2 regions of the Alicyclobacillus sp. CIJ1 genome follow, and region 1 is predicted to be linked to the other one. Evidence: riboswitches for the same ligand, from Rfam matches in the RefSeq annotation. Region 1 holds a riboswitch; the other holds the start of a gene.

Region 1 (3,861 bases):
GGTGTCGTCGAGCACATGCGGCGTATGTGCGCCGAGGATGCGCCGCCTCCGCATGGCGGCGAGGTCGAAATGATCATAGCCCACGGAGGCCGTGGATGCCACCTTGAGATGCGGCGCCTGTTCGAGGAGCGTCTCGTCGACGCGCGTGCCGAATGTGATGAGCCCCACGGCGTCGTGAAGCGCAGAGAACAGTTCGGCCTGCGAGAACCGCTGACCTTCCTGCGGGCAAGCCACGTCGCCGAAGCGGGACAGCTTCTCGCGTTGCGCCGCGCTGAGCGGCTTGGTGGAAACAATGCTTGCCATATGCGCCCTCCCTTTGAATGCCGTTGCCAGTTTCACTGTACCTTGAACGGCGACTCGAAGAAAGGGCTTCTCAATCGCGCTGGATCGTGGTTTACTGAAAAACGATGGGGTATGGATTCCGTCAAGAGGGTGAGAACCATTTGGACAACCCGTCCATCTGTTCCTATTGCGTCGATTACGCGCTGAACGAACTGAAAGACGAGCTGGTGAAGAAGCGATTCGAACGCCACCTCGCCACGTGCCCAGCGTGTCGCCGCGATGTCGCGGAGTTTCGCGAGCTCATCACCATGTTTCAACCTAAGGACGCGACTGATGACAGCCCAGCCTCGACACATCCGCCTGTGAGGAGCGCGCAGATTATTGCCTTTCCCGCGCAGCCCAAGGAGGACTTGCAGCCTATCTCGGCCAAGCGGTATGTGCGGCGCAAACGGCTCACCGCCCTCAGCCTGAGTTTCGCGCTCCTCCTCATGAGCTTCGTGAGCCTCGCGGGCGATCACGGCCGATACTCGAAGGCGCTTGGCACCGCGGCGTGGCACAGAATTTCGCACGTGTCTCGGGCCATCGTGCATCGAGGCGAGGAAATCACGGACAAGTGGCATTGGAAGAAGGGCCTGTTGTAGTCAGCGGCGGCGGATCTCCTCAAGGGAGAACCGCCGCCTTTTCTCTCGATACTCGCCCTTCCTCGATGGAACGTGCATGGACCGGCGGACGATGACATCTTCCGCTCAGGCCGCCGTGCCCGCCGACGCCTCCCGAACGCTCCGCTCACCGAGATCCGAGCTATCCGCCATGCGCGAGAGCGCGTACACCGCCATCCACACGAGCGCAAAGCCCACCCACTGGGCCGCATGCACCGTCTGATGCAAGAATAGCGCGTTCACCGCGAGTCCCGTGGCCGGAAACGCGAGCTCCGCCAACGTGGCGTACGAAGCCTTGACGCCTCCAAGCCCCCGATAGTACACCAACAGGCTGAGCAGGCTCGGCACCACCGTCTGGTAGATCAGGTTGCCCATCACAGCCCAGTGCCCCAAGCCGTCTGCCACCCGGGACCAGTTCGGGTGACCGAAGAGGGTGAGCGCCACGAGAAGCGGCAGCGCGGATCCGAAGCGAAGGGCCGTCATCGTGGGAAACGAAACCTTGCGCATCACGCGCTTGCCCATGACGGTGGATCCGCCCCACAGAAACGCCGCCCCGAGCGCACACAAGCCGGCCCGCGCGCTCGCATGGGTCAAGGAGGGCCATGTCAAGCCGAAGGTCAGGATGTACGCGCCTATGAGAGCCACCGCGAACCACGGCCAATACGCGCGCCGGACCCGCTCGCCCAGCACGATGGCGGCCAACAACAGCGCGAACACCGGCTGAAGCTTCTGCAAAAGCAGGACCTCATTCACGGCGTCGGATCGGATGCCCACGGCGAGCCCGACGTTGAACAGGATGGAGGCCACGGCCGAGCCGCCCCATGCGACAAACAGGACGGCGAGCCAATCCGCGGCGCCGAGCTCCAGCCATTCCCGCCGCCTGCGGACGAGCACCGGAATCGCGTAAAGCGCGAGCAACACGTGCTCGAAGCAGACGATTTCAATCGACGTGAACCAGTGCTGAAGCGCGAGAATGAAAAGCGCGTCGAGCCCCCACAGCGCGGCTCCGCACGCGATGAGCCAGAGCGAACCGTGGTTGCTCGCACGAGACGAAGTGGATAAGTCCTTCACAGGGCGTCCCTCCGCGTTCTATCGTTTCTCCGGAGGAACCCTGGGAGCACATGGAGAACTGGGTGCCGCAAACGCGCGAAGCCCCGAGGAACCTTCGTCCCCCGGGGCTGTTGGACCGCAACAAGACACGGCGCACGCCACGAGCGCACACCGCAAGGCTGTCTCTCACAGCCATGACGGCGCACCTGCGCGCTGCGACCACCGCGAACCTTCTCCCATCCGGACTTTTACCGTCGGCTTTGGAATCTCACCAAATCCGTCGCCACAACGTGGCGAGTCGCGGGCTTAGGCCAAAGGCCATCACCGCCGGTCGGGAATTTCACCCTGCCCCGAAGGTTCCTGTTCACTTGTCGCCATTGTACTGCAAATTCGTAAGTCCGTGCAAGGCCGTCCGCTCAGCGGTACTCCACGTTTTCCCACGACCTCGACGCCGCGGCCTTCTCGACTGCCTCCAACACACATTGATTGCGAACGCCGTCCTCGAAGTCGGGCTTCACAGGCTGGTCTTCGACCAAGCCCTTGAAAAACGCGCCAAACAGGTTCAAAAACGTGTGCTCGTAGCCGATGATGTGCCCCGCGGGCCAGTACCGCTCCGCGTACGGGTGCAAGGGTTCCGTGCAGTTGATGCGGCGGAACCCTTGCAATCCCGGCTCGTCGCTGTGGAAGTAGACCTCGAGCCAGTTCATGTCCTCGAGGTTCCAGCGAAGAGATCCCTTCTCGCCGTTAATCTCGAACTGATTGCCGTTTCGATGCCCGCCCGCAAACCGCGTGGCCTCGAACACGCCCATCGCCCCGTTGTCGAAGCGGGCGAGGAAGGCCACGGCGTCGTCCACGTCGACGCGCCCCGTGCCGCCAGACGCTCTCGCCTCAAGCCCGCCGGCCATCTCGCCCAGGGGCCGCTCCTTGATAAACGTCTCCATGCAAGCCGCGACTTCGCGGATTTCGCCGACCAAAAACCGGGCGAGATCCAGAATGTGCGCCGCGATGTCGCCGAGCGCTCCCGATCCCGTCACGTCCTTGCGCAGGCGCCACACGAGCGGAAAGTCGGGGTCCATGATCCAGTCCTGCAGATACTGCGCCCGCACGTGGTAGATCCGCCCCAGGCGCCCGTCGTCGATCAGCCGCTTCGCGAACTGTACAGCCGGCGCGTACCGGTAATTGTGGCACACGAGGTGACGGACACCTGCCGCCTGCACCGCGTTGCGCATGCGGACCGCCTCGTCCACCGTCATGGCGAGCGGTTTCTCGCAGATCACGTGCTTGCCGTGCTCCGCCGCGGCGATGGCGATCTCGGCATGCGCGTTGTTCGGCGTCACGATGTCGATCACGTCGATGTCGTCGCGCTCCACCAACCGCCGCCAGTCCGTCTCGTACGACGCGAAGCCGTACGCCTCGGCCGCCCGCCGAAGCGGCTCCTCACTCCGCCCGGCGATGGCCTGCAGCACCGGCGTGACGGGGAGCTCGTCGAAAAAGAAGTCCAGGTCTCGATACGCGTGGCTGTGGGCTTTGCCCATGAATTGATAGCCCACCATGCCGATTCGAATCGAACGCTTCGGCATCCCGATTCCTCCTATCCCGGCCTACAGCTTCACGGGTTCGCCCCGCTCCGCGGATTCGTAGAGGCCGTTCAAGATGCGCTGCAGCTTGACCCCCTGCTCGGCCGTGGACAGCGGCGGCTCGCCCGTCAGGCACGCGTCAACCCAGCGGCGGATCTCGCGCTCATAGGGCGAGATTTCCGGCAAGTACGCAGGCGTGACGTCGATGAGCGCGCCGTGCTTCTCCTGGTAGATTTCGAGCGGGAAGACGTTGGCGCCGCCGAGATCGCCCATCAGCTTCACATTCATGACGT
Region 2 (3,861 bases), on a different contig from region 1:
CAATCCCGTCGATGTGCCCGGTCACGATGTGACCTCCGAACCGCCCGTCGGCGCGCATGGCGCGCTCGACGTGCGCGCGGCCGCCCGGCTGAAGTCCCCCGAGGTTGGTGCGTCGCAGCGTCTCGGGGACCGCCGTGGCGGTGAACAAGCCGCTGCCCACTGTCTCCACCGTGAGGCAGACTCCGTTCACAGCGACGCTGTCACCGACCCGCAGGTCGTCCATGAGAAACGGCGCCTCCAACGTAAAGGTGGCCCCGCCGGTGTGGCGAGATACCGCCGCGAGGCGCGCAGTTCCTTCCACAAGTCCGGTGAACATGCTCACACCTCCTCACGATAGTGAATTCGCCCTGTGAGGACGGGATGGTCACCCAGCCATTCGCTCCTCACGCTGTGAAGTTGAACGGCCTCGGCCATCGACTGGGTGAAAGCGCCCGCGAAGGCGGGCAACCCGCTGGCGAGGAGCTTGGGCGCCACATACACGCGCACCTCGTCGATGAGCCGGCTCTGAAGAAGCGCTGACGCAAGCGTGGGCCCGCCCTCCACCAGAAGGGCATTCGCCCCTTCCGCCGCGACAGCCGAAAGCGCCGCGTGCAGATCCAGGTGGCCGTCCCGCTCGGCCACCGGCGCGATGCGGACGTCGCCCTGTTCCGCGAGGCGCCTCGCGGCCGGAGCGGAGGCCATGCGCTCCGACGTGAGGAGAAGCGTGCGCCCGGGCGCCGCCAACAGCCGCGCGGTCGGCGGCGTGCGAAGCCGCGTGTCGAACACCACGCGAAGCGGCTGACGATCTCGCCTTGTCCCCGTGGCGAGATCCCTCGCGGTCAACTCGGGATCGTCCGCGAGGACCGTGCCGACGCCGACGCCGATGGCCGGAATGACTTGCCGCAGCCGATGCACGTCCTCGCGCGCCGCGAGTCCGGTCACGTACTGGCTGTGGCCACTCGATGCGGCCACGTGCCCGCTTAGCGTCATGGCCACCTTGTACACCACGTACGGGCGACCGGTCTCGACGCGGTGAAAGAAGTGGCGGTTCAGTTCGCGCGCCTCCGCTTCGAGCACGCCGACCGTCACCTCGATCCCGGCCTCCTGCAGGCGCTTCACGCCGAGCCCGGCCGTGCGCGGATCCACGTCCAACGTGGCCACCACCACGCGCCGAACGCCTGTGGCGAGGATGGCGTCCGTGCAGGGCGGCGTCCTGCCGTGGTGATTGCACGGCTCGAGCGTGACGTAGAGCGTCGCGCCTCGCGCCGCCTCCCCCGCCATGCGCAGCGCGTGCACTTCCGCGTGCGGCGTGCCCGCCATCAGGTGTGCGCCTTGGCCCACCACCCGCCCGCCGTTCACGACGATGGCGCCGACCATCGGGTTTGGGGACGTCTGGCCTTCGCCCAGGCGCGCCACCTCAAGCGCCATGTGCATGTACCGCTCGTCTTCGGTCATCGGCCATCTCCCCTTATCCGCCCATGAAAAAAGCCCCTGACCATCAGGGGCGAATGGGCAAAAGAGTCTCGGCAAGCTGCGAAAGCGCACGACGTGCGCCAACGCGCCGCCATCCTTCTTTCATCCGGACTATACCGTCGGTACTGGAATCTCACCAGTTCGTGCCTTTCGGCTCGTGGACTGACCGAGTCGTGCGCTCGGATCACCACCGATCGGGAATTGGCCTTTTGGCCTCACCCTGCCCCGAAGGATTGCGCGTTGCGTTCCGGATTCAGTTGTTGTCTTCCATCATGGACGATTCGCGGCCGGATCGCAAGTCCCGGCGCCGCTGCAGATAGGCGAACGCGTACACGAGCGCGATGGCGACGAGAACGGCCGTCCGGATGAGATCGCCAGGCGCCTGTTCGACGAGCGACAAGCCCACGCCGCAGAGCGCAATCAGAGGCGGAAGCGGCCAGAGCGGCATGCGAAACGGCGCCTGGGCCGATCCGCGGCGCACGCGGTGCACGATGGCCGATACCGCCACGAGCAAATAGATGGTGACAATGATCACGCCGGTGAAGGTGATGAGGTTGTTCAAAGACGTGAAGTAACACAACAGCGCGTTGCCCACGCCGAGCAACACAAATCCCCACTTCGGCACGCCGCGCCGATTCATAGTCGCGAAGAATCGGTTGACGGGGCCTGGCCAACTCCCGTCCCGCGCGGCGTCCAGATAGATGCGCGCGTAGGCCAAATTGCCCGTGAGTCCGGTGTCAAACATGGCGATCACGACGCCGACGAGCAAGATGGTGGCCCCGGCCTGGCCCGCGGCCGACTGCGCGATGGACACGAGTGGCAAGTAGGACGATGGGATGACGGTGAACGACGTCTGCGGCACGGCGAGCGTGGCGGCCATGACCGCCAGGACCTCCACCACCACGCTGATGATGGCAGCCAAAAGGACGGCGCGGGGCAGGACGCGACGGGTCTCGACGGTCTCTTCCGCGAAGTAGAGCGGCCAATCGTAGCCGTTGAACGCAAACAGCGCCGGCACCACCGCGGCTAGAAGGTCCTGCCCATTCACGGACTGCGGGGCGTGATCGACCCGGATGGGATACGTGAGGCGCCCGAGGTACGCGAGCGGATGCTGCGCGTGCGCAAACGCCAGCGCCGTGAACGCGACGATGACCACGAGCTCCAGCACGAGCATCACCGTCGCCACGGCGCTCGTTGCGCCGATGCGCTCCAGCGAAAGCCAGGTGACGAGGGCCATCATGGCGACCGCCGTCCAGTTGACCGGGAGCGCCGGGATGAGCGCGTGCAGGTAGGAGGCGGCGGACACGAGGATGCTCGCGGTGATCACGACGCCGAGCACGAGAAAGAGAAAGACGGCGATGAAGCCAAACGGCTCGCCCAGCACGCGCTGCACGATGCGGTACGCACCGCCCGCACCGGGATATGCGGACCCGAGTTCCGCGTAGCAAAACGCCATGGACAGCGCGATGCAGGCGCCGACGAGAAAGGCCCAGAACACGCCCGTGCCCGCCTGAAACAGAGCCGTGTTGTAGACGAGAAACACGGACGTGGTAGGCGAGATGGCAGCCACGGCGATAGCGAGCACCTGGCGAAGCCCGAGCGACCGGCGAAATCCTTGAACTTCCGAACCCTGCACGACATCTCCTCCCCAGAAGCGGCGGGCAATCACGCGCCGCGCTTGAACAAATTCGTAGTTCGAGTATACCGAATCCCCGGACGATTTTGCGGGATTTTGCGTTGAACGAAAGGGAAGTGTATAACTCTTTGTGAGTGGTACGCGTTTGATCCTAGCTTACGAGGAGGCGATGCCTGTGGCGAAGATGAAAGCGGTGGGCCTGTATCGATACCTGCCCATCTCGGATCCGGAGAGCCTGCTGGACCTGGAGGTGGAGCGCCCCCGCCCGCAAGGGCGCGATTTGTTGGTGCAGATCCAGGCTGTCTCCGTGAATCCCGTCGATACAAAGATCCGCGCGCCAAAAGACAAGGTGGAATCCACGCCCAAAATCCTCGGCTTTGACGCCGCTGGAATTGTCGTCGAAACGGGGCCGGAGTGCCAGTGGTACAAGCCAGGCGACGAGGTGTTTTACGCCGGCAGCAACGTGCGGCAAGGCACGAACGCGGAGTACCACCTCGTCGACGAGCGCATCGTGGGCCGCAAGCCGAAGGCGCTCAGCTTTGCCGAAGCCGCCGCACTCCCGCTGACGAGTCTGACGGCCTGGGAAGCGCTGGAGGATCGACTCGGGTTCTCGCTCGACCCCGGCGCGAATCGCGGCACGTCGCTGCTCATCATCGGCGCGGCTGGCGGCGTGGGCTCCATCGCGACCCAGTTGGCCAAGCGCGCCGGGTTCACGGTCATCGGCACGGCGTCCAGGCCGGAGACCAAGGAATGGGCCTTGCGGCACGGCGCGG

Evidence for each region. Region 1 has a riboswitch for FMN ahead of AC27E8_RS01680 (DMT family transporter). Riboswitches for the same ligand answer to the same signal wherever they lie in the genome.
Region 2: it holds a riboswitch for FMN, as region 1 does, so the genes downstream of both, ribD (bifunctional diaminohydroxyphosphoribosylaminopyrimidine deaminase/5-amino-6-(5-phosphoribosylamino)uracil reductase RibD) here and AC27E8_RS01680 (DMT family transporter) in region 1, are expected to answer to the same signal.

What each region holds. Positions count from the first base shown of each region.
Region 1 is NZ_BAAJPH010000063.1:41,391-45,251, reverse strand. It holds gene AC27E8_RS01690 (2-hydroxyacid dehydrogenase) at 1-303, opposite strand, end outside; gene AC27E8_RS01685 (anti-sigma factor family protein) at 444-923, shown strand; gene AC27E8_RS01680 (DMT family transporter) at 1,029-2,012, opposite strand; FMN riboswitch at 2,216-2,353, opposite strand; gene AC27E8_RS01675 (Gfo/Idh/MocA family protein) at 2,408-3,571, opposite strand; gene AC27E8_RS01670 (Gfo/Idh/MocA family protein) at 3,593-3,861, opposite strand, start outside.
Region 2 is NZ_BAAJPH010000143.1:137,385-141,245, reverse strand. It holds gene AC27E8_RS13690 (riboflavin synthase) at 1-316, opposite strand, end outside; gene ribD (bifunctional diaminohydroxyphosphoribosylaminopyrimidine deaminase/5-amino-6-(5-phosphoribosylamino)uracil reductase RibD) at 319-1,434, opposite strand; FMN riboswitch at 1,543-1,689, opposite strand; gene AC27E8_RS13680 (APC family permease) at 1,706-3,088, opposite strand; gene AC27E8_RS13675 (zinc-binding alcohol dehydrogenase family protein) at 3,258-3,861, shown strand, end outside.